One region of the Halalkalibacter flavus genome, then DNA from elsewhere that is predicted to be linked to it. Evidence: riboswitches for the same ligand, from Rfam matches in the RefSeq annotation. Region 1 holds a riboswitch; each other region holds the start of a gene.
The links. Region 1 has a riboswitch for S-adenosylmethionine ahead of metK (methionine adenosyltransferase). Riboswitches for the same ligand answer to the same signal wherever they lie in the genome.
Positions count from the first base shown of each region.

Region 2: linked by a shared signal. The riboswitch ahead of SAY88_RS01480 (peptide-methionine (S)-S-oxide reductase) and the one ahead of metK (methionine adenosyltransferase) in region 1 are both predicted to bind S-adenosylmethionine.
Region 3: linked by a shared signal. The riboswitch ahead of SAY88_RS09270 (homoserine dehydrogenase) and the one ahead of metK (methionine adenosyltransferase) in region 1 are both predicted to bind S-adenosylmethionine.
Region 4: linked by a shared signal. The riboswitch ahead of SAY88_RS05630 (methionine biosynthesis PLP-dependent protein) and the one ahead of metK (methionine adenosyltransferase) in region 1 are both predicted to bind S-adenosylmethionine.

Region 1 covers NZ_JAWRVK010000039.1:26,746-33,242, reverse strand. Annotated here, with positions in the region: gene SAY88_RS19790 (beta-class carbonic anhydrase) at 1-236, shown strand, start outside; gene SAY88_RS19785 (tetraprenyl-beta-curcumene synthase family protein) at 271-1,326, opposite strand; gene SAY88_RS19780 (alpha/beta hydrolase) at 1,407-2,189, opposite strand; gene SAY88_RS19775 (gamma carbonic anhydrase) at 2,347-2,874, shown strand; gene SAY88_RS19770 (DUF1540 domain-containing protein) at 2,967-3,122, opposite strand; gene metK (methionine adenosyltransferase) at 3,422-4,627, opposite strand; SAM riboswitch class I at 4,791-4,902, opposite strand; gene SAY88_RS19760 (hypothetical protein) at 5,125-5,499, opposite strand; gene pckA (phosphoenolpyruvate carboxykinase (ATP)) at 5,757-6,497, shown strand, end outside.
Region 2 covers NZ_JAWRVK010000002.1:46,075-52,571, forward strand. Annotated here, with positions in the region: partial or broken gene SAY88_RS01470 (YetF domain-containing protein) at 71-753, shown strand; partial or broken gene SAY88_RS01475 (S66 peptidase family protein) at 869-1,793, opposite strand; gene SAY88_RS01480 (peptide-methionine (S)-S-oxide reductase) at 2,090-2,506, opposite strand; SAM riboswitch class I at 2,565-2,678, opposite strand; gene SAY88_RS01485 (glutathione ABC transporter substrate-binding protein) at 2,945-4,543, opposite strand; gene SAY88_RS01490 (GNAT family N-acetyltransferase) at 4,911-5,168, opposite strand; gene SAY88_RS01495 (YhgE/Pip domain-containing protein) at 5,328-6,497, opposite strand, start outside.
Region 3 covers NZ_JAWRVK010000010.1:133,255-138,492, reverse strand. Annotated here, with positions in the region: RNA gene ssrS (6S RNA) at 1-30, opposite strand, end outside; gene SAY88_RS09275 (hypothetical protein) at 176-481, shown strand; gene SAY88_RS09270 (homoserine dehydrogenase) at 458-1,687, opposite strand; SAM riboswitch class I at 1,748-1,862, opposite strand; gene aspS (aspartate--tRNA ligase) at 1,931-3,718, opposite strand; gene hisS (histidine--tRNA ligase) at 3,720-5,000, opposite strand.
Region 4 covers NZ_JAWRVK010000006.1:11,878-18,374, reverse strand. Annotated here, with positions in the region: gene metH (methionine synthase) at 1-533, opposite strand, end outside; gene SAY88_RS05635 (bifunctional homocysteine S-methyltransferase/methylenetetrahydrofolate reductase) at 568-2,406, opposite strand; gene SAY88_RS05630 (methionine biosynthesis PLP-dependent protein) at 2,403-3,521, opposite strand; SAM riboswitch class I at 3,616-3,719, opposite strand; gene SAY88_RS05625 (hypothetical protein) at 3,861-4,022, opposite strand; gene prsW (glutamic-type intramembrane protease PrsW) at 4,057-4,704, opposite strand; gene SAY88_RS05615 (asparaginase) at 4,809-5,777, shown strand; gene SAY88_RS05610 (YpdA family putative bacillithiol disulfide reductase) at 5,905-6,497, opposite strand, start outside.

The sequences.
Region 1 (6,497 bases):
AAACAATAGATATGTTAGAGTTTTCAGGTGTAGATGTGAAAGGCTTTTTAACCGGCTTTGAAAAGGTTGAAGAAAATGTTGAAAACAGTGTGCAAATGATTAAACGTCACCCTCTGCTTCCGAAAGATGTTTCTGTCCACGGACTTGTCATTTGCCCCGAAACAGGTCAGCTAGATTTAATAATTAATGGGTACGAAGATACGAAGATGAGTATGATTCAAAATCAAAAGGTCTGATCCTACCATTAAGGAATCAGACCTTTTCCATGTATTAGCGGTCTCTACGATAAATCCAGCTATTTAATAAAAATAACATCGCTGGGAGTCCACCCATTTGAACCATCTTTTTTGATTTCTTTTTTAACTCTTTGTCTTTTTGGACTTTTTCGTCAGCTATATAAATAGCGATAACCCCTCGAATAATCATTCGATGGAATTTTGGATCAGGCAATTTCGACATAAACTGTTCTGCCTTTTCTACAAAAAAACGAAAACGTTCAATCATCTCTTCTTCATCTTTATAATAAAATAAGAAGTTTAATTCATCGTCGGCAATGTCTTCTTCTTGATCAATAAAATAATCAAGAAGTAAGTGAACACCTTGCATCCATGGATAATACCCCTCTTTTATTACTTCTGCTATTTCTGTTGTTAAGTCAGCTTTTGTTGCATAAGTAGCCAGTGTATAAATTCCTAATGTCGAGCCAGCACAGGCTGAAAATTCAAACCAGGTCATATTAGGAACTTTATGGCTGTGCTCTGCAAACCATTTTTCTAAACGTGGAATCCGTTCTTCTTTAACGACATGTTTATGTACTTGTAAATCGCCGTAATAACCACTTAACTCCAACATGGCGGCTTGCACTTTATCAAAAGAAGGAAACGTAGAAAGAATATTTTGGCATGTTTTTACAATGTCATGTAAATAGCCCCCATCCTCTTGTTCCTTACGATACTGATAATAATTTTTTAAGCTTGCTCCTGGTGTTAATGCATCGAGCAAAGCTTGATGCAGCAAGCGGAAATCGTTCGGGTCAAAGGATGGACTTTGATCACATAGATTATCTAAATAATCACAAGCAATTTGATAGGCAATGATAAATTGAAGCAAATCATCAAAACGATCCTTCGCTACGAGGCCATATACCCCGCCACCTTCACAATGGAATTTTTTCTTTTTAAGGGCGTCAAGTGCTTGGGCACGAAGCTCAGGATCTGGTATTAATGAAGCCTTCTCTATCCATGGGTCAAAGTATTTATGGACCGTTGGAATGACTTCTTTATAAATGTTCATAAGTAACGGGATAGGTCTTGTTGGTGCGCTCAACCGAAATTCCTCCTAGTCATTTTCCATACTTAGAACCTTAGCATATTCTAAGTATACATACAATTAAGTTGTACGGACTTTTAAGGAGTTAGCAAGTTAACAAAGCCAATAGCATAACGAAAAACATCTTCGCGTTCTGGCTCATTAAACACTTCATGATAGAAGCCTTCCCATTCCTTATAATGTTTCTCTTGTAATGAAAGGTGATTAAACCATTCTCTAACTTCATATTTATTCACAATGTAATCTTCTCCTGATTGGAGAACAAGTAGAGGAAGATTCGGAAATTTTTCTGGGTAACGATGTGCTAAGCGCATTGCCTTTGCCAATTCCTGATACCACCGAGCGGAAACCTTTGTAACCCGAAGTTCATCTTTTAAATAGGCTTCTCTCACCTCTTCGTTACGTGTCGTAAACTCAGTACGGATCCCTGAATTTTGACTAAACGAAGGGGCAACTCGGTGAAGAATTTTTGTCGCAAATTCCTTTGTTTTTGGAGGAGGTTCACTTAAACCTAAACATGGCGATGACAATATAACTGCGCTTATCATGGCTGTACTTCGCTCCATTAACGTGCGAATCACAACAAGTCCTCCCATACTATGCCCAAGTAAAAAAACCGGTAATCCTTTCGTTCTTGCTTCATTTAACCATTCTTCCACTGAATCAATATATTGATTAAACGATTGAATATGGCCTCTTTTTCCTCTTGTTTTTCCTTGGCCTGGGAGATCGCCCATCACCACATCAAACCCATGATCATTCCACTTTTTCGCTAGCCACAAATACCGTCCATGATGCTCTCCTGCACCATGAACCATGACGACCACTCCTCTTGGGTCAGCCACTTCCCATTTCCACATAACGTATTCCCCCTAACGATATAATTTGAAAAAAGACCATGGCGTTATGAAAAGTTATGTAATTGACAATTCTATCCTTTTTCAGTAACCCTGGCATTACGTTTTACGTTAAAATAAGTATAGCGATTTTTTTACTAAACGAAAAGGATGTGGACGAATGATTTATCGTTATCAAGACAAATTTCCGACAATTTCAGACAGTGCCTTTATTGCAGATGGAGTGACAATTACTGGAGATGTTACAATTGGAGAAGAGTCAAGTATTTGGTTTCAAACGGTTATCAGAGGTGATGTATCTCCTACAAGAATAGGGAACAGAGTCAATATTCAGGATCAATCAATGCTGCATCAAAGTCCAAAATATCCATTAATCATTGAAGATGATGTTACTGTAGGTCATCAAGTCATGCTACATAGTTGCACAATACGTAAAAATGCGTTAATTGGCATGGGCTCCATTGTATTAGATGGTGCTGAGATTGGTGAAGGTGCCTTTATCGGTGCTGGAAGCCTCGTCCCTCCTGGAAAGAAAATCCCAGCTAATTGTCTGGCATTTGGCAGACCCGCGAAAGTCATTCGTAATCTAACTGAAGAAGATACGGTTGATATGACTCGTATCCGTCGTGAATATGTAGAAAAAGGGCAGCATTATAAACAAGTTATTCAAAAAGATAAAAACAAATAACAGGATTTTCTTTTTTAATGAATAATATTGATTATTATTATCAATAATAAAGAAAGAAAAGAGCGATGGCCATCGCTCTTTTCAAGCCAAAATTAATGTTGTGGTTCAAACGTTTTACAATCTGTTTCTTCTTGCTTCTCTGCTTCTTTTCCTGTATGACTTACTACATAAATTCTGTCAGCCTCACACTGGTTTCCATGAGCCCAGTATACACAGTTGTTTACTTCACATAAAACATCTTGTGCCATTTCACTCACCCCCTCCTTAGTTTCATTTTGACCAATAAAGCTGGGAACCATACGGATAGGCTTAATAATTATTGGATTTGTATTGGGAGCAAAAGGGGGTCCTTTTCGAAATAAAGGATGCTTCCCTTGTTTTCAACAACGTTTCGGTCTTCTTCTCTCTTATGAAGGACTTTTCCCTCCTATCTCACATGCACTTCGGTCCTCACACTTCACCTCCTATCCTTATAAATCAGCAATAAAAAATGCACACGATTCTTCTAGAAAAATCGTGTGCATTAGTACGTCTCTATTTAATTTTTTTATAGTCCAGCTTGCTCCTTTAAAGCAGCCGCTTTATTCGTTTGTTCCCATGGTAATTCGACATCTGTACGCCCAAAGTGTCCGTATGCTGCTGTTTGCTTGTAAATTGGACGACGTAAGTCAAGCATTTTAATAATACCTGCAGGACGTAGGTCAAAGTTTTCACGCACAAGCGCTACTAGTGACTCTTCAGATACTTTTCCAGTACCAAATGTATCAATAGAGATCGAGACAGGTTGTGCAACACCAATGGCATAAGCTAACTGGACTTCACATTTATCAGCAAGGCCAGCAGCAACAATATTTTTCGCTACGTAACGAGCTGCATATGCTCCTGAGCGATCAACTTTTGTCGCATCTTTACCAGAGAATGCCCCACCACCATGACGTGCATATCCACCGTATGTATCAACGATGATCTTACGCCCAGTTAAACCAGCATCTCCTTGAGGTCCCCCAATAACGAAACGGCCTGTTGGGTTAATGAAGTATTTCGTTTTCTCATCAATTAATTCTTGTGGGACAACTGGGTTAATGACATATTCTTTTAAATTACGTTGAATTTGCTCTAGAGTTACTTCTGGATGATGTTGAGTTGAAATAACGATCGTATCAATACGAACAGGTTTTCCATCCTCATCATACTCTACAGTTACTTGTGTTTTCCCATCCGGACGAAGATAAGGAAGAATCTCCTCTTTCCGTACCTCAGTTAAGCGTCTAGCAATTTTATGACTTAGTGAAATTGGAAGAGGCATTAACTCTTTTGTCTCGTTGTTAGCATAACCAAACATAAGTCCTTGGTCACCAGCACCAATTGCTTCAATTTCTTCATCCGTCATTTGACCTTCACGAGCTTCTAGTGCCTTGTCAACACCTTGAGCAATATCTGCTGACTGCTCATCAATTGATGTAAGGACTGCACACGTTTCATAGTCAAAACCATATTTTGCACGAGTATAACCAATTCCTTTAATTGTTTCACGAACGATCTTTGGAATGTCAACATACGTACTTGTCGTAATCTCTCCCGCAACTAATACTAAGCCCGTTGTAACAGATGTTTCGCATGCTACACGAGCATTCGGGTCATTGGTTAAAATCGCATCAAGAATTGCGTCTGAAATTTGATCACATATTTTATCAGGATGCCCTTCTGTTACTGATTCCGACGTAAACAAACGTCTGCTTTTCAATTCTGTCATTATCAAATTCCTCCTTTAAACACTGCTACTACGCCATTAGCTTGTGTTTTTCTTTGAGACGGCACTCATGCCCCACCGAATGGGAAATACCTACCTGTCAGACCGTATAAACGATAAAAACCCTTCTCCTATAGAGGAAAAGGGTTGAATGTTTACCTTTAGCCTCTTATCGTCCAAGGCATAGCCTTGCAGGTTAGCACCTTTTCACTCATGGCTTTAAAGTGTTGGTTGCTGGGCTTCTTCGGGCCTGTCCCTCCGCCTACTCAGGATAAGAGTATCCGTTCGACGCATATCATATCGCACATGTTGTTTAGTGTCAACATATCCGACTCCTATCAAAGATATAATCAATTTTTCATTCAGATTTATTCTTATTGTGCACGATTCATTTAAAACTATGCTAATAACGACATAAGATTTACTAGCAGTCAAAGAGGCACTGATAGATGAAACCAACATCTTTTCAGTGCCTTTAAGCAAACCTCACCTTTTTATTTTTAGTATGGTGTATCATCTCGCCTCTCTTGATGGCTTGCGTTTTGTCTTTCCCTTTGTTGTTGCTTTTGCTCCCTTTCCTTCTCCAATTCTTGTTCTTTTCGAAGTTCTTCTCGAAGTTGCATTTTCATTAATTCATTTGCATTATCCCGAGGTTTCACTTGGCTATAAACCCCACTAGCTGTTAAACCGATAATCAGTGCCATCAGTACTTGTTCTCCCCACTCCCTAGGGATAAACCAAAGTATACCAGCTATTCCGATCGCTAATAGAGCACGATATTGCTTTTCAATACCAAAGGCATTTCCTATTACCGTTACAAGCGCCGCTACTACGGCTGAAACAGTAGCCAGATCCAACATGGAAACTTGCTGCAAATAGAACGCCTCCTTCATTTCTCTTTATCAACATTCTATGCATGAAGCAAAAATTTAGGAACAATTGAAGCATTTTGTTCAAATGCTGACCATAGAAGCAAAAAAAACTCCTACGAAAACACATTTTCTATTAAATATATCACAAATGAAAAAACGAATTAATAGTATAGACTATTAGACTTAATATGTTATACTAATTAACAAGATTTAGTATTTTATGCTAATAATCAAAAAATTAAAGAAAGGGTTTTGCGACAATGAATACAATCAGCCTTCAGTCCGAATTAATTAACTTAGTGAACTCAGACATGGTTCACCTTAATCTTCCTATCTCCTCATTAATTGAAAAGTCGTTAATGCGCGGTGAAGGGAAGCTCACATCTACAGGTGCACTTAGTGTTGAAACTGGCGCTTACACTGGTCGTTCCCCTAAAGACAAATTCATTGTCAACGAACCAGGTGTAAAACACAGCATTGAATGGGGAACGGTTAATCAGCCAATTGACAAAGATACGTTTACCTCCCTATATTTTAAAGTAATTGAACATTTAAAGAGTAAAGATGAAATTTTTGTTTCTGATGGCTATGCAGGTGCTGACAATCGGTATCAAATTCCATTAAAAGTAATTAACGAATTTGCATGGCACCAAGTTTTTGCACGTCAATTATTTATTCGCCCTACCAAAGATCAACAGGAACCTTTACAAAAAGAGTTCACAATAATATCAGCTCCATCTTTTAAAGCCGACCCTATAACTGACGGAACAAACTCAGAAGCATTTGTCATCATTTCTTTTGAAGAGCGTGTTGTGTTAATTGGCGGAACGGAATATGCAGGTGAAATGAAAAAATCCATCTTCTCCGTTATGAATTTCATACTTCCTGAGCAAGATGTACTTTCGATGCATTGCTCTGCAAATACAGGCAGAGAGGGAGACGTCGCCTTGTTCTTCGGTCTTTCCGGAACAGGCAAGACAACGTTATCAGCTGATCCTCTT
Region 2 (6,497 bases), on a different contig from region 1:
GCTTTTCATTTTTTTGGATATCCCTACTTTAATCGGAATAAAATAAATGTATTGTAAGTAGGAGGTAAATATGAATACAAATTTTATTTATCTAACAATTGAATTAACGATTGGTTTTTTTGCTTTACTTTTAGTTACAAAGATCCTCGGGAAAACGCAAATTACACAACTTAGCCCATTTTATTTTATATCTGCTCTAGTACTTGGAGAACTAGTAGGAAACGCAATTTATGATAAAGAAATAGGCCTACAATATGTTCTTTATGCTCTAACTTTATGGGGGACACTTATTTTTTTCATTGAGATTCTGACTCAAAAATTTAGACAAACAAGATCACTTCTTGAAGGAAATCCATCAATAATTATTCGAATTGGTATCATAGATTTTCAAGAGTTAAAGAAGAGTCGCCTGGACATTAATCAGTTGCAAATTCTTCTAAGGAAAAAGGATATTTTTTCTGTTCGTGAAGTAGAGTATGCAATTTTAGAACCTGATGGCTCTGTCAGTATATTGAAAAAATCCTTATATGATACTGCTACAAAACAAGATATCAACATGAAACCACAACCTGTTTTTTTACCTACTATGGTTATCTCAGATGGAGAAATTTTATATGATAATTTAGCAACGGCTGGTTACAACGAAGAGTGGCTATTTAATGAGCTCAATAAAGCAGGAATTTCAAATGTAAAACAAGTTTTTATGCAGAGTGGCTTGAAGGAGATAAACTATTTATTAATAATTACAATTAATATCCGTAGCTTAATTTATATTAGTCCTAGCTATTATCAATTCTTCCACTATAAGCTTTTTAGAACTACTAAATTAAATTTAAGTGTGACTAGTGACCTGATATTTATTGTTTATCTAAACAGAAACAGTTGGTTCAAGAACAGTTAATGTATTATCTATTGTATTGAGATTAACAGATGCACCTATTGGAATAGCAGCTTTAAAATTGCCATGTCCTGTAGCAAGATTGACCATGAGAGGTTTTCCTAAGGGTACTAACCAATCCCTTATCAAATCTGCATACGTAGTACCATAAGCCACAGGACAAGTGGTGCATTCTCCCATTATAATACCAATACAATCTTGAAATTTGCCTGACATTGATAACTGAGTAAGATAGCGAAATATACTTGTCGTGGGAGAATTGATTTCTTCTAAGAAAATTATTTTCCCCTTAGTATCAATTTCATATGGTGTACCCAGAGTATTGACAAGCGAAGTCATATTTCCACCTACTATCGGGCCCGTTACATTACCTTGTACTAAACTCATCAGTGGTATATTCGGTGGGTTTTGGATAGACCTAGGAGAAATTGCGGTAGAAGTAGCTTGAAAGAATTGATTGTAATTATAAGATGGAGTATCTGCTCTAAAATCACCAAGCATTAGGCTGTGAAACGTAATTAAGTTACTAAATTGATTCAAAATATTAAGTAGTACGGTAATGTCACTATAACCAGAAATGATTTTAGGGTTATCTCTTATTACATCGTAGTCTAGATACGGGAGAATGGTCTGAACCCCAGTCCCTCCACGTGTTGCTAGTATCATCTTGACACTTGGATCAGTGAACATGCTCCATAACATCTTCGGCTCTTTTTTCTGCCGATGAAGCTACGATTCCCTCAAATGAATAAACGTTTCTGCCAAAAGCAATATTAAAACCCATATCTCTAATTGTTTGAGCTCTAGTATTTATTATATTAGCATCAAGAGGGCTGCCAGCTGTAACTAATCCAATCGTATCTCCTCTTTGTAACACTGGTGGTCTTCTAGCCATTTTATTCCTCCCTTGTCTTCGCTTTTAAGACAGTTAGAGTTATTATGTGCGTATATATAAATGTATGAAAACAAATTTGTTTTATAAACATTTTTTAAAATCGACCATGTATTCGGCTCTGTACAAACGAGTTACACCTGAAGGCTGGTAGTTATGATCGTGCAAGAAGTGATTCATTCTTCCCCTTAACAACCAGCCATTTCAAATATTATTTACTTTTCATGCTAAAACGATTATGTTGCTTTCCATCAGCCGTCTATTACCATTTGTAAAAACCTTACTAAGAATGAGACTTATTATGATATTAACTTGATATCTTTCCCTGTATCATTATGTTCAAACACCGGAATGATTTCTGTGATCATTTCATCTTTAAAAACTTGTATTAGCTGGTTTTTCTTTTGTTTGGCTATCTTTAATTGGCTAAAATTAGTAAAGAAAATATAAGATTGATTCTTGCATTCCTGACCATTTTTAATTGTTGGGTTATGCAAATCAAAAAACAAATCTAATAATTCATTATAGGATACTTTCCAAGGATCAAACCAAATTTCTACAATATCTACATTCTTTTCTTTTAATTGTTTAATTTGAATATACTCAATACCACGAAAATCTGTAATAAAAGCCTTTTGACTGAAAAATTCACTTGCTCCAAACACTGCTCTTTCCATTAATGTTCGCTCCTTTTGAGCGATAATTCTTCTATCCATCAAAAAACCTCTCTAATAATTTTATAGAGAGGTTAGTATGTATTATTTAAATACATTCCTCTCATCTTTCAAAGGTTATACCTTTGCAGGAATTAGCACCGTTCAAGTCATTTATTTGACATGAGGTTGCCGGGTTTCATAGGGCCTGTCCCTCTACCACTCTGGATAAGAAGTTTATCGCTATTTATTTTTTAAAATATCTAACAACTTTATTGTTTCTAATAATATCAATCTCTAATACAAAATTCAAGTAATATTTTTAAAAGTATTATAAATTTCACCTCTGATTGAGAAATGCTCCTAGGTGAGGCCTTAATACCAATACGTTTTTTAAAATTATAAATATATTATCAACTGTTGCTGAACCAATGCCAATATAAAATAAATAAAAAAAGCTGTCTCTTAAGATCATTGTCTAGAGACAGCTTTTATCAATAATTAACGATTTAACGTTACATCACGTAAGAAGAAATAACCACTTGGATATTGCCAAAATCCTTCAACATCGGAACGTACTGCTGAGATGTTATCAGGGAAGTATAAATATGCATATGGAGATTCTTCAGCTAGTTTGTTTTGAACTTGTGCATATAAATCAATTCGAGTTTCTGGATCTATTTCTTGTCTAGCTGCATCAAGAAGTTCATCCAAATCTTCGTTTACAATACGAGAGCGATTTCCTGGTGGTCCAATATTTTTGGAATGGAATACTGCGTATAGACCATAGTCAGCATCTATAGTCACTGTTCCCCAGCTTCCTAAGAAAATTTCCATTTGGCCTAAACCCGCACGTTCTATATAGGTTCCGAACTCATACGTATCAATGTTAACATTTACACCGATTTCTGCTAGTTGAGATTGAAGTGCAACAGCTAAGTCTTGGCGCTCACGCTCATCATCTGTTAACAACGTAACATCAAAACCATCAGGATATCCAGCTTCTGCAAGAAGTTCTTTTGCTTGTTCAATATCATACTCAATAGTATCGACACCTTCACTATAACCGTATACACCTGGAGCAATTGGAGTATCTGCTGGAATTCCAACACCATCTAAAATTCCTTCAACTAAGGCATTTTTATCTACAGCCATGTGTAGCGCACGACGAACGTTTACATCGTTTAACGGTTCTACTTCAGTATTGAAACCAAGGTAAACCATTCTCGTGCTATTAACTTGTTCAACAATAGTATCAGGATTGCTCTCGACACGCGAAACATCACTAGGAGAAACAGTAAAATTAATATCAATTTCCCCTGTTTCTAGCTCAGCAATACGCGTTAAGCTTTCAGGAATAACCTTGAAAGTCACTGTGTCCACTTTCGCTTGTTCTTCATGCCAGTAATCTTCGTTTTTAGAAAGAGTTACTGAGTTTCCAGGCTGTTGGCTCTCAAATTTGAAATAACCTGTACCTGATGGTTGTTCATTTGCTGCAGCAAATGGATTTTCTCCATTTGCAAGGTCTTCATATGATTGCTCAATTAATTGCGGACTAATAATACTACCAGCAGTATGAGCTAAATGAGCTGGAAGTGGAGCAAATGGAAATTCCGTCTCAATATGTACAGTGAATTCATCAACTACACGTACATCCGTTACCATTCCAAATAAAAATGCAACAGGCGCTGCAACTTCTGGATCACGCACACGGTCAAGGCTTAACTTAACAGCTTCCGCATTTAGTTCCGTTCCGTCATGAAACGTAACACCTTCACGGATTTTCGCCTCCCAAACCGTATCTTCAATTTGTTCGAGCGATTCAGCTAACCCTGGTTGAATTTCTGAATTTTGATCCATGTAAACAAGGCGATCATAAATAGTTGCATTGATTGTGTTAGCAACTGTTTCGTTCGCACCATGTGGATCTAATGAAACAGGATCAGATACAACACCAATATTTAGGTCCCCCCCAATTGTAAGAGTTGATTCGTTATCAGTGTTAGAACCCTCATTTGTTGAATCATTGCTACAAGCAGCAACAAAACCGACAACTAGAGCGAGCATGATGATGAGAAACTTCGTTGAAATGCGCTTCATGTAAATCCCCCTTTTTTATTATTAAACCACAAAAAATTATATTCTAATAGTTTATCACCTGTCAATTTGATGCAGGAAATAACAGAGATTTACATGTAATATTATTTTAAATTAATTTACTGTTTCAAAAGTGAATCTATATTAATCCTTTATACTTATTCCTATACCTTCTATTTATAATACATTTAATAAATGGAAAAAAAGTTTTCACTATAAAAGACGTTTACACGGTTGCTTTTCTTTTCGCTAAAAGAGCACTATGCTCTTTTAGGAAACTCTGATTCTACATGAAGCCTGATAAATGGAAGTTTTTCTTGAGCTTTTTGAGAACTGATATTTACTTCCCGTGCCCCTGAAAAAACGTATTCTAAACAAAGCTCTCCAAAGCAATTGCTAGGATTGCTATTTTTGATGCTTGATTATATCCCTTGCCCCAATAATCATATCCAATCCATGTACCAATGTGACAGGACTTCTTTTTTTGATCTATAAACATTAAAATTGTTATTGCAATAACATCGGAGTATTCATCAAAAATGACACGGGATACGGGTTTACCTGCACGTTCTTCGTTAATCACTTTTTTGACGTAATTCTCCGTATCTTTAACTTTACCGTCTGGCAAACCTAAGGCATTTTGGACTTGTGGAGACGAGCAGCCTTCCTTCTTTTTTCTTTCTTTATTATGAGAGCACTCGCTCTATTACAAGTACTATTAAATATGACAAAAGGCTTTGGAGACCTTTCCAAAACCTTTTTGTCTTTATTTCTATGTTAAGTTTTATTATTCAATAAGTCGACTCGATTTTGACTTTTGAACTGTTTTTTCGATTCTACCAGCAAGGATTGGTTTTAACAAGAAACCTATTGTTACTGCAAGGAGCCAGAAACTAGCAAGCACGCATAAGTTTTTCCACACTAAGGCAGGGATGATACCACCAACAGCTTCACGTAACAGATTTATTGCGTAAGCAAATGGCATAAACGGATGTACAACCTGATAAAACGGTGGAGCTACTTCAATTGGAAACGTTCCACCTCCGCTCGATAACTGTAAGACAAGAAGAACAATAGCTAACGCTTTCCCAATATTCCCCAAGATTGATGTTAGAGTATAAACAATTGTCATAAAAACAACGGCAATAATGATCGAAAATAAAACTAAAAGGAATGGATGTGCCGCATAAATACCTAACAAAGTTAAATTTCCTACACTAACGATAATCCCTTGGAGAATTCCAACTATAAGAAATAGAATCATTCTTCCAAAGTAAATTTGTCGGAGAGTATAACTTTCCACACGATCGCCCGAATGTAGATTCGTACTAATTAAGTTTGATAAGAGTAAGGCCCCAACCCAGAGACTTAATGTTGTATAAAAAGGTACATTAGCTGAACCATAATTCGGAATAGGAAATAATTCCTCTTCAATTAAGGTAACTGGATTAGCAAAAAATTCACTTTCTTCATCTAAATCATTTCGTAGAATTGAAATAAGGTCACTTATCCACTCATCATCTTCTATCACTTTAATTCGCTCTGCTGCTGCTTTAATGTTCGCTTCGACTTCAGGAAGGTGTTCACGACTAAATTCAGCTAGTTCATTGATTGACTGCTGAACATCAGGTAAGCTTTCTTCCATTATTTTAGTTAGTTTCAGATAATTAGATTCTATCTTAGGAAGATCTTCCCTGATAAAAACGGTTACTTGGTTTAATTGTTCTTCAATTACGGGTAAATCATTTTTTATAAACTCACTCAATGTTTTAATAAGCTCAATGACAGCCGGTAGATCCTTTTGGATTTTGTCTGTTATTTCATTTATTCTTACTTCTATTTCAGGTAACCTCTCGATTAATTCCTTGATGTTTTCTTCTCCTGTTACAGTTATCATCTCTGCATGAATCAATACTTCTTCCATTGATTCCAGTTGAGAATAAGCTTCTTCAAAGGC
Region 3 (5,238 bases), on a different contig from region 1:
CGTAAATTGCTACGTACATATTAGGAATTCTTACTTCTTTATATTAATACTATCAAATCAGCTATTGTACGTCAACCTAATATTCAGATTATTCAATCTTATCTATTGTTTGGTAAATGCCACTCATTATGATACAGTTATTTACTGTATACATATATTTTAGAGGTGACTATATATGAATCTGCTAGCTACTCAAACATGCATAGAAATTCGTCAAGAAATTGGCTGGACCGAAAAACGTACAATTGAAACGTCATTTGATATGAAGTTATTTGATGACCAACTCACTGTAAAAGATGATATTTACCCACTTACAGCTATTTTTGATATATCTTATCGTAAGAAACCAGAAAAAGGTGCAATGGGTTTTCTATATTTACATACAAGTCGAGGTGTTCGGACGTATTATATAAAGGAAGATGCCTACGCTTTAGTGACTGCTTATAAAAAGCTAAAATCAGAACGCCCCGAATTGCGCTGAGTGAATCGTTTCTAAACGTCTACGTGTTGAAACATCCCCATAGATTGGATACGTTTCAAAAGGTGTGACGTCTGTACTATTGATAATCCACCCTTCACCTTCATGGTGAGAGAATGTGTCAATTACAGCTATCTGATTTTTCTTCACCCAATGAAGTGCAATTTCTCTTTCAGCATGAGTTAGGAAAACAAATGCATGTGTAAATGATTCTTTTCGTTGTTCCGCCTTCATTCCTAAACTTCTTTGTGAATGTCTAGTACGCTCATGAAAAAGGAAATCTTCAACCATACTATTTGCCGTAGCCTCTTTCCCAGCACCTGGTCCAATAAAAAGAAGTTGATTAATAGAATCACCTTCAATTGATATTCCATTTGTCACTCCTCTAACACTTGCTAACGGTTCGTTTTGTGTTAAAAAGGCTGGAGTTACAGAACCATTCACTTTAGCTTCACCCTGCCAAGCCTCAGCAATTAACTTAATCTTAAATCCTAGACGCTCTCCTATTTCAACATGCCAATCCTTAATAGTCGATACACCTTTACGTGAAAATTCAATAGAAGAAGGCCAGCTTCCGAAACATAAGCGACTTAGTATTCTTATTTTGTACCAAGCATCAAAGCCTTCTAGATCGTCAGTTGGGTCTGCCTCAGCATAACCTAGTTCTTGTGCCTCTAATAAAACATCAGCAAATCCTCGATGGCTTTCAATCATTTCTGTTAACATATAATTTGTTGTTCCATTTAAAATTCCTGAAATTCTCGATATTGGTGTAGTTGTGAGTGTTCCCTTTAACGCGTTAATAATCGGAATTCCACCTGCAACTGCTGCCTCATAGCCATAATAAGTCGAGTGTTGTTCTGCTAATCTCTCAAGTAATTGTCCCTTCTCTGCGACAAGTTTTTTGTTAGCAGTGATAACTGGAACACCTTTTTCTAACCATTTTGATGTATATGAAAGTGCAGGTTCAATTCCTCCAATGGCTTCAAAAATGATATTAAAGTCAGTTGAATTACAAAATTCTTCCCAACTAGTTGTAACAAACGCTTCAATATCAGTGGCGCGTTGTTTTTGACGACTTTTCACAAGAATTGCAGAAATGTGTATTTCCTCTCCTAACAGCTGTTCTAGTTGCTCCTTTGTATTAGTTAAGCGTTCATATACACCGCTGCCAACTGTTCCAAATCCTATTAAACCAATTTGTAGCATATTCATACCCTCCTCTTAAATAAAAAAACCTCTCCAGATAAGGAAAGGTTTTTTTGCCTTCACTTATCTATCAGAATGAAACACATTCTGCTGAAAGTAGCACCTTTTTTTGCATGGCTTGCAAAACGGTTGCCGGGCTTCATAGGGTCAGTCCCTCCACCACTCTGGATAAGTTTGAATTATCAAACGTTCGTATTCAGTTAACGTGATTATACGTCAGCTTCATATTACTGTCAAATATGATTAAACATTCACCTTTTCAGATTTTCTCCCAATTATTGACAAATTCAAGTCAATTAACTGTTCAACACTTACTTCACCAGGTGCATTCGTTAATAAATCACTTGCACTTGCCGTTTTCGGGAAGGCAATAGTATCACGTAAGTTCGTTCGACCTGCTAGTAACATAATTAGACGATCTAACCCTAAAGCTATCCCACCATGTGGAGGAGTACCGAATTCAAATGCTTCCAACAAGAAGCCAAATTGTTCACGAGCTTCCTCTTCAGAAAATCCTAGTGCTTTAAACATTTGTTCTTGAATATCACTTTGGTAAATACGTTGCGAACCACCACCGAGCTCATATCCATTTAATACAAGATCATAAGCATTGGCACGTACACTAGCAGGATCAGTTGCTAGTAAAGCAAGATCTTCTTCTACTGGACTTGTGAACGGATGATGCAGGGCAACATAACGTTTTGCTTCCTCATCGTATTCAACAAGTGGAAAATCAACTACCCAAAGGAAATTAAATTGACTTTGATCAATTAAGTCAAACTGTTTTCCAAATTTCAAACGGAGTGCACCAAGGCTATCAAATACAACCTGTTTCTTATCTGCACCAAAGAATAATAAGTCGCCAACTTCAGCGCCAAGAGCTTCTTGTAATGAAGTAGAAACCTCTCCAGTGAAGAACTTAGCAATAGGTCCTTTAAGTCCTTCTTCTTCTACCTTAAGCCATGCTAAGCCTTTTGCTCCGTATTGTTTTACATAATCAGTAAGGGCATCGATTTCTTTACGAGAAAGCTTATTTGCTCCCCCTTTTAAGTTCAACCCTTTAACTGTCCCTCCACTAGCAAGAGCACTCTGGAATACTTTGAACTCTGAATCTTTCACAATCTCTGATAGTTCAATTAGTTCCATTCCAAAACGCAGGTCTGGCTTATCTGAACCAAAACGGTTCATAGCTTCATCATATGTCAAACGTGGAAACGGCAATGATACGTCAACGCCTTTGATTTCTTTCAAAATCTTTGCCATCATTTTTTCCATCATAGCAATTAAATCTTCTTTGTCCATAAACGATGTTTCAATATCGACTTGAGTGAACTCTGGTTGGCGATCAGCACGCAAGTCTTCATCACGGAAACAACGTACAATTTGATAATAACGTTCAAAGCCAGATACCATTAACAGTTGTTTAAAAAGTTGCGGTGATTGTGGTAGAGCATAGAACTCACCATGATGAACACGGCTTGGAACTAGATAATCACGAGCCCCTTCTGGTGTACTTTTTGTTAGCATTGGTGTCTCAATCTCCATGAATGTTTCCGTATCAAGGAAGTCACGAATTAACTTTGTCGTACGATGACGTAATTTAAACGTCTCTTGCATATCTGGACGACGAAGGTCTAAATAACGATACTTTAGACGAACGTCTTCTGAAGCGTCTGTATCAGCTTCAATTTGAAACGGTAGTGGCTTTGATGTATTTAAGATACTCATTTTTTCAACATGAACTTCAATTGAACCTGTAGCGATTTTCTCATTAACTGTTTTAGGGTCCCTTGCAACAACGTTCCCACAAACCTCAATGACATATTCATTTCTTACTCGTTCGGCTATAGTTAAAGCTTCTTGATTCACCTCAGGATTAAATACAACTTGAACAATACCTGAACGATCACGTACATCTAAAAAGATTACTTGTCCTAAATCACGGCGTCTTTGTACCCACCCTTTTAATTGTACTCTTTCACCTACGTGCTCTTCGCCTAGCTTTCCACACTCATGTGTTCTTCCTATCATCTTACTTACCTCCTATTGTTTTCCCTTTTATATAATCAATAAATGATGCCAAATCAATTTCACTTTGTTCGCCTGTTTCCATCTCTTTTACATTGATTTTCCCCTGCGAAAGTTCATCATCACCAAGTATTGCGGTGAATCGCGCTTGAAGACGGTCTGCAGCCTTAAACTGAGCTTTCATCTTCTTGTCTAAATAATCTTTGTCAGCACTAATTCCTGCACGCCTTAATTGATAAAGCAGTTCGACTGTCTTTTCCTTTGCTGCATCACCTAATGAAACTAAATAGCAATCTAATTGTGGAGCAGCTGGAATCGTTTGTTCCTGAGCTTTTAGAGCCATAATTACTCGCTCAATACTAAAAGCAAAACCAATTCCAGGAGTAGAAGGACCTCCGATATCTTCGACTAGACCTGTGTAACGTCCACCGCCACACAATGTCGTTATTGCTCCAAAACCTTCTCCTTCAGACATAATTTCAAATGCTGTGTGATAATAATAATCAAGCCCTCGTACAAGTGTTGGATCTACTACATAGGCAATTCCTAGTTGGTCCAAATAGTTTTTCACTTGGCTAAAATATGTACGAGACTCTTCGTTTAAATAATCAAGAATAGACGGAGCATTTTTCATTAATGGGTGCTCTCGGTCTTTTTTGCAATCTAATATCCGCAATGGATTTTTTTCTAAACGACTTTGACAATCATCGCAAAATTCATTGATACTCGGTTTAAAGTGATCAATCAACGCTTGCCTGTGAGCATCTCTGCTCTCTTTATCACCTAAGCTGTTAAGTACTAACTTTACATTTTTTAAGCCAAGCTCTTCATATAGACTCATGACTAGAGCTAATACTTCCGCATCAATAGCAGGATCTTGACTTCCTAATGCTTCGACTCCAAACTGAACAAATTGACGCATACGCCCTGATTGTGGCCGTTCATATCGGAACATAGGACCAGTGTAAAATAATTTAGTCGGCTGATTGGGTTGCCCGTACATTTTCTTTTCAACATATGAACGAACAACAGCAGCGGTTCCCTCTGGTCTTAATGTTAAACTGCGATTCCCTCGATCTGTAAATGTGTACATTTCTTTTTGAACGATGTCTGTTGTATCGCCAACTCCACGTTGGAATAAATCGGTGTGTTCAAATATTGGTGTACGTATCTCGTGATAATTGTACCTGCGACAAACATCCTTCGCTTTTTCCTCAATGTATTGCCAAAGCTCTACTTCGCCTGGTAATATATCCTGCGTACCTCGCGGGATTTGAATGTTCATTCTCTCATCCTCCAAATATAAAATTAAAAGGCTGTTTTCGCATACTTTGTTGTTTTTATGGGTTACGTGTCCTTCACATGTTCGTTCCACCTGAGCTCCAGCCACTCGCTTTCCGCGGGGAGGTGCCGAGCCTCCTCGGCTGCGCCTGTGGGGTCTCGCCCCTACCTTTACATCCCGCAGGAGTCGAGTGACTTCCACTCCATTTCACTACGAGAAAACACATTTCTTCACAGCAACA
Region 4 (6,497 bases), on a different contig from region 1:
TCAATCCCTAAATAACCCGCCTTGACATTTCGCATATCTTGACTAGTTTCTAACAGCATAATATCGGCTCCACCACGGATAATTCCGCGTGCTTGCTCATGATAAGATTCAACTAGTTTGTCAAACGTTACACCGCCTGTTACAGAAAGTGACTTCGTTGTCGGCCCCATCGCACCAGCAACGAAACGTGGCCACTCAGGTGTTGAGAATTCATCCGCTACTTTTTTTGCAATGGCTGTTGCCAAGCGACTTAATTCTTCTGCTTTATAGCCAAGATCATAATCGTCTAATACAATATCTGTCGAGCCGAATGTATTCGTTTCGATGATGTCGGCCCCTGCTTTTAAATAAGCTCGATGTATGTTTTCAATGACATGAGGAGCTGTTTCATTTAAATATTCATTACATCCTTCATATTCTTCTCCACCAAAATCCTCTGCTGTTAGTTCAGCTTGTTGCAACATTGTCCCCATTGCACCGTCTAGGATTAGAATTTTCTTTTCTAGCTGTTGTTCAAACAAAGACTTAACCATATGTCCGTCCTTTCTATTCCCGCATGCTTCTAAATTACTTACTTCCTTGAATAATTGGTTTCCTTGCTTCAATATATTTTGTTAACTCGACTGTCATTTCATAACGCATAAACGGAGTAATTAAATAAATTCCATTGAAATATTGCAAAGCTGCGTCAATCAGTGATCGCGCAATTTGTATCCCTTCAGCCGCAGCGGCTTCTTTGTCATCTCCACATGCAGCCATCGCAGCTCGAATTTCATCTGTTAATTTAATACCTGGCACCTCATTATGAAGAAATTCAGCATTTCTCGTACCTGTTAATGGCATAATCCCGATATAGATAGGTTCTTTTATATGTTTCGTCTCATTCGCCAAGGATTCCATTTGTTCAATGCTGTAAATTGGTTGGGTCATAAAGTAATCTGCTCCACTTTCAATCTTTTTCTCCATTCTCTTTACAGCTTTATCTAAATGTCTCACATTTGGATTAAACGCTGCACCGACAGAGAAATTCGCTTTCTGCCCCAATTCCTTTCCAGAAAAAGAAATTCCTTCATTCAGCTGCTTCAAAAATGAAATAAGTTGAAAGGAACTTACATCATAAACGGATGTCGCTCCAGGAAAATCGCCAATTTTCGTCGGATCTCCTGTAATCGCCAAGACATCATCAATGCCTAATGCATGTAGACCCATTAAATGAGACTGTAATCCAATCAAATTTCTATCCCGGCAAGTAACATGGACAAGCGGTCTTGCACCTACCTGTTCTTTAATCATTGCACCAAGAGCTAAATTATCGACTCGTGGGGAGGCAAGCGAATTATCAGCCATCGTAACAGCATCTACTCCCGCTTCCTTAAGTGCTTTAGCGCCTTCCATAAACCGCTTTGTACTTAACTTTTTAGGGGGATCTAACTCAACAATTACAGACTTTCGTTCTTTCACAATTTCTGGAAGCGGCTTTTCTTTTCGTGGGATTTCAATCGATTCCCGCATAATCCTAGCTAAAGGCCTGATCGTTTTACTAGTAATCGGTTCTGTCGTTTCTCTCACCTTAGCAAATGCTTCAATATGCTCAGGCGTCGTACCACAACACCCTCCTAATAAACGAACCCCCTGCTTAATAAACTTCTCTCCCATATCTTGAAAATAATCTGCATTCGATTGATAGAAAACACGCCCATCACGATAATCAGGTAAGCTTGCATTTGGGTACGCAGATAAAAACCCCTTTTTCGGTAACGCAATCGTTTCAAATGAACGAAGCATATGAAACGGACCTGTCCGACAATTTAATCCAACCACATCAGCACCTATAGCTGTCAGTTGTTCAAACGCATCAGAAACGGCAATCCCGCCATTCATCACACCTACTTCTCCGAGTGACAGATTTACCACTATAGGCGAATCTGTTAATTTTCGTGCAAGGTTTGCAGCCATCTTTGCTTCTTCCAAATCGTAAAACGTTTCTAATAAAAGGCCGTCAACGCCTTCTGTTAATAGTTCATTTAATTGCTCTTTGAAGGCTTCCTCTATCTCGTCAAGGTTCCATTCTTCTAATTGAAACCGTCTAATCCCCCCAACAGTTCCTAGAACAAATGTATTTTCACTAGAAGCTTCTTTCGCAAGACGAACACCTGAACGATTGATAGAGCGAACCTCTTTTTCTAGCCCATATTTTTCTAGTTTCAGTTTGTTCGCAGCGTACGTATTAGACTGAATTACATCAGCTCCAGCCAAGACGTATCTCTTATGTGCATTTAGAATGATCTCTGGATTTTTTACGTTCACTTCTTCAAAACATTGGTCGACGCCTTGCTCGTATAGCAACGTTCCCATTGCTCCATCTCCTATTAAGACTTTTGATGCTAGTTGTTCTAGAAAACTCATTCATTCTCCCTCTCTTTCACGTGACGGAATGCTTGATCAAGATCAGCAATTAAATCCTCAGCTCGCTCAATACCAACAGAAAAACGTAACAAGCGATTGCAAACACCATTTGCTATCCGAATATCTTCAGGAATGTCCATATGCGTTTGCGTAGCAGGATACGTCATCAAACTCTCAACCCCACCTAAACTCTCTGCAAACGAGACGAGTTTCAACTGCTGTAAAAATGGGTTAACCCAGTCTTCTTTTAATATACGAAAAGATATCATTCCACCTTTTCCAGGATATAGGACGTCTATTACACCTTCTTGCGCCTCTAAATATTTTACGATGGCTTTCGCATTTTCTTGATGTTTATCCATTCGAAGGGCTAGAGTTTTCATCCCTCTAATTAATTGATATGAATCGAAAGCTGACAAGATTGCTCCAATCCCGTTATGGTAATAACCAATTCGCTCACAAAGCTCTTCTCCTTTTGCAGCAATTAACCCAGCGATAACATCATTGTGGCCACCTAAATATTTAGACGCGCTATGTATAACAATATCTGCACCGTCCACTAGCGGTTGTTGCAGAAGCGGGGTATAAAACGTATTATCAACAATTAATAAAATTCCGTATTTTTTGGCTATTTTAGCTAGATCAACTACCGATGCTTCTTGCATTAATGGGTTCGTCGGTGTTTCTATAAATAATGCCTTTGTTTTATCTGTAATACAGCTTTCAAACTGTTCAAGGTTACGAGGGTCGGCAAAAGAGAAAGTTAAGCCCCAACGATTCCATCCTTGTTCAAATAAACGATAGGTTCCTCCATACAAGTCTTGTGATGCTAAAATTTCATCTCCTTGTTCAAAAAGAGACAGAACCGTTTGAATGGCTGCCATTCCCGAGCTGCAAGCAAAACCTCGGTCCCCCTCTTCTAACTCCGCTATCGCTTTTTCTACGACCTCTCTAGTTGGATTGCCTGTCCTTGCGTAATCATATCCTGTCGACTCCCCAATTCCGGTGTGCCTGTAAGCAGTTGAAAAATACACAGGTGTATTAATGGTCCCTGTTGGATTATCGGAACGATTTCCAATTTGTACTAATATTGTCTCAAGTTTCTCACGGTTCATTTATAAGCCCTCCACAATTTTTTTCATTCAATAAATATTAAAAACCACCTTCTATTTTAAATAAGAAGAAGGTGGTTGTGTTATCAATCGCCTCTCCTTATCTTTCAAGCCGTCGACTTGATGGATTTAGCACCTGACCGAAATCGGCTGGTTGCTGAGACATCTTTGGGCCAGTCCCTCCGTCTCTCTTGATAAGAAAATCAATTATTCATATTTTTCATTTAATCAAAATTACAACAAATTTCGAACTTTTGCAAGAGAAATTTTCCCTGCAAGTAGATTAAATTATTAGAAAAAAGCACAACAGCAACGATCGCTACATATTAAGTATTAATTTTTTTATTCTAAGGAAGCATCAATATTTAAGTTTTCTTCATTTCCACAGACACAACGCTTGAAGCCTGTTTCATATTCACCTTTTTCATTTCTACTCCCACGTAGAATATATTTTTCACTACAAACTGGACAACGAATCACAACACGATAACGTCCTTCAGCCATATTGATCACCCTTTACTTATTAAATTCAACGATCTTATACGTCTAATTGGTTAGCTCGTTTCACCTTTTTTAACGCTACCCACCACAGAAAAAACATAAACGGAATTAATGCAACTAAGAAATACATGCCGAAAAAAAGCAATATAAAATCATAGACGCCGTGTAAAATAATAGGCAAACTTAACGAAAACGTCAAATGTTTCACCCTTTTATCTTCTTCTACTTTTGCTCTTCCAAGATAATACCCCATGATAACACCGTACAAAGCGTGACTAGACACGGGCAATAAAGCTCGGATAAAGGCTGTTTCTAAGCCGTTAGCTATTAAATAAAAAACATTTTCTAATGTTGCAAATCCTAATGAGAGAGAGGCGCCATAGACGATTCCATCATAGCGTCTCGCAAAGGTCGCATGTTGATACACAAAAACCCAAAGTAAAAACCATTTGAAGAATTCTTCCACGAACCCATACAAAAAGAAGGCTCTTGTAAATGGATGGGTAAAATACCCTTCCGTCGTGAATGCATATTGTAAAACCATAACAGGAAATACAAGTAACACTCCAATTAAAAACGTTCGAAAAACAAGCGAAACCGTATTTGAACTATAATGATTTCGCAAATAAAAATATGATAATAATGCCATTCCTGGAGCTATTGCTGCTGTAATAAGTGCAAACAATTCGCCAATCCTTTCCCCTTGCGTTACAATTCATTACTCAAACGAAAACTTATATGATAAAATAATATAATTATGCAAAACATTGCGATATTGGGGTGACCTTTTTGAAGAAAATTCTTGTTTTACATACTGGTGGCACCATTGCCATGCAAGAAAATGAACATGGTGCCGTTCAACCAAACTTAATAAACCCATTATATTCCACTATTGAATCGCTATCAACCATTGCCTCCGTGATTGTGGATGATTACTTAAATCTACCTTCTCCTCACATGACACCTAGTTTAATGGTTGATTTAGCAAAAAGGTTAAAAGAGCGTGTGAAAGAAGATCAATTAGATGGCATAGTTGTGACGCATGGGACGGACACCCTAGAAGAAACAGCCTATTTACTAGACCTTATTCTTGACTGGGATACTCCTGTGATTATTACTGGAGCGATGCGCTCTAGTAATGAGCTTGGTGCGGATGGTCCACATAATCTAATTGCATCAGTAAGAGTGGCAGCAAGTGACGAGGCCCGAGGAAAAGGAGTTCTCGTTGTCTTGAATGACGAAATTCACACAGCAAAAAATGTAACGAAAACTCATTCAAGTAATATTGCGACATTCCAAAGCCCTCAATACGGCCCAATCGGAATTGTTACGAAACGAGGGGTGTTTTTTCACCATACATTAACGAAACGTGATTGCCATCCTGTTACACAAATGACGAAAAAAGTAGCTTTGTTAAAGACCTTTGCTGGCATGGACGAAACAATTATCGAAGCCGTTGCAAACACTCACATTGATGGGTTAGTTATTGAAGCATTCGGTCAAGGGAATGTCCCTCCAACCATTATGCCTGCACTAAAGTCATTGATCGCTCGAAACATTCCGGTAGTCCTTGTATCTCGTTGTTTCAACGGCGTCGTCCAAGATACTTATGCTTACGAAGGCGGTGGTCGTACATTAAAAGAAATCGGCGTTATTTTTACAAATGGCTTAAACGGTCAAAAGGCAAGACTGAAACTTATGGCTGTTTTAGAACAATCGACGGATCACTCAACGATTCAGGAGCTTTTTTATAAATAATCCATAGCACTCATTTTTAATGTATGATTTGTCAATCTATGATACAAAGTCTCAAATAGGTCAGGTAACGACCTTCGAAAAGGCAGTCATAAAAGGGCAAAGAATGACCTATGTGACTGCCTCTTTTCTATTTTTTCTTACTTTGAATAGAGTTAGCAATCTGCGCACCGTGAAAACGTCCATTTTCAATGAAGATTTCATTCGCATTATTTCCAGCAGCAATGACACCTGCAATATATAATCCTTCTACGTTTGTTTCCATCGAATCAGGATTAAAATGTGGTCGTCCACTTGCTCGGTCAACAAGAACCCCCATTTCTCTTAAAAACGAATGGTCTGGATGATAACCGGTCATCGCAAAGACAAATTGCGCAGGCACCCTTTCTACCTTTTCTCCTACTTGATAGACAACTTCATTATCTGTAATTTCTACGACCTCTGCGTTAAACACCATGTTTATTTTTTCATGACGAACAAGCGACTCAAATTCTGGTAGGATCCAAGGCTTAACACTAGTAGAATATTCACTACCACGGTACAAATTCGTCACTCGAGCCCCTGCCTTTTCTAGCTCTAATGCTGCATCTACAGCAGAATTCTTACCTCCAATCACAACAACATCCATATCAAAATAAGGATGAGCTTCCTTGAAATAATGGAGGACGTGGCTTTGGTCTTCCCCTGGTATGTTCATCATATTTGGAGAATCATAGTAGCCTG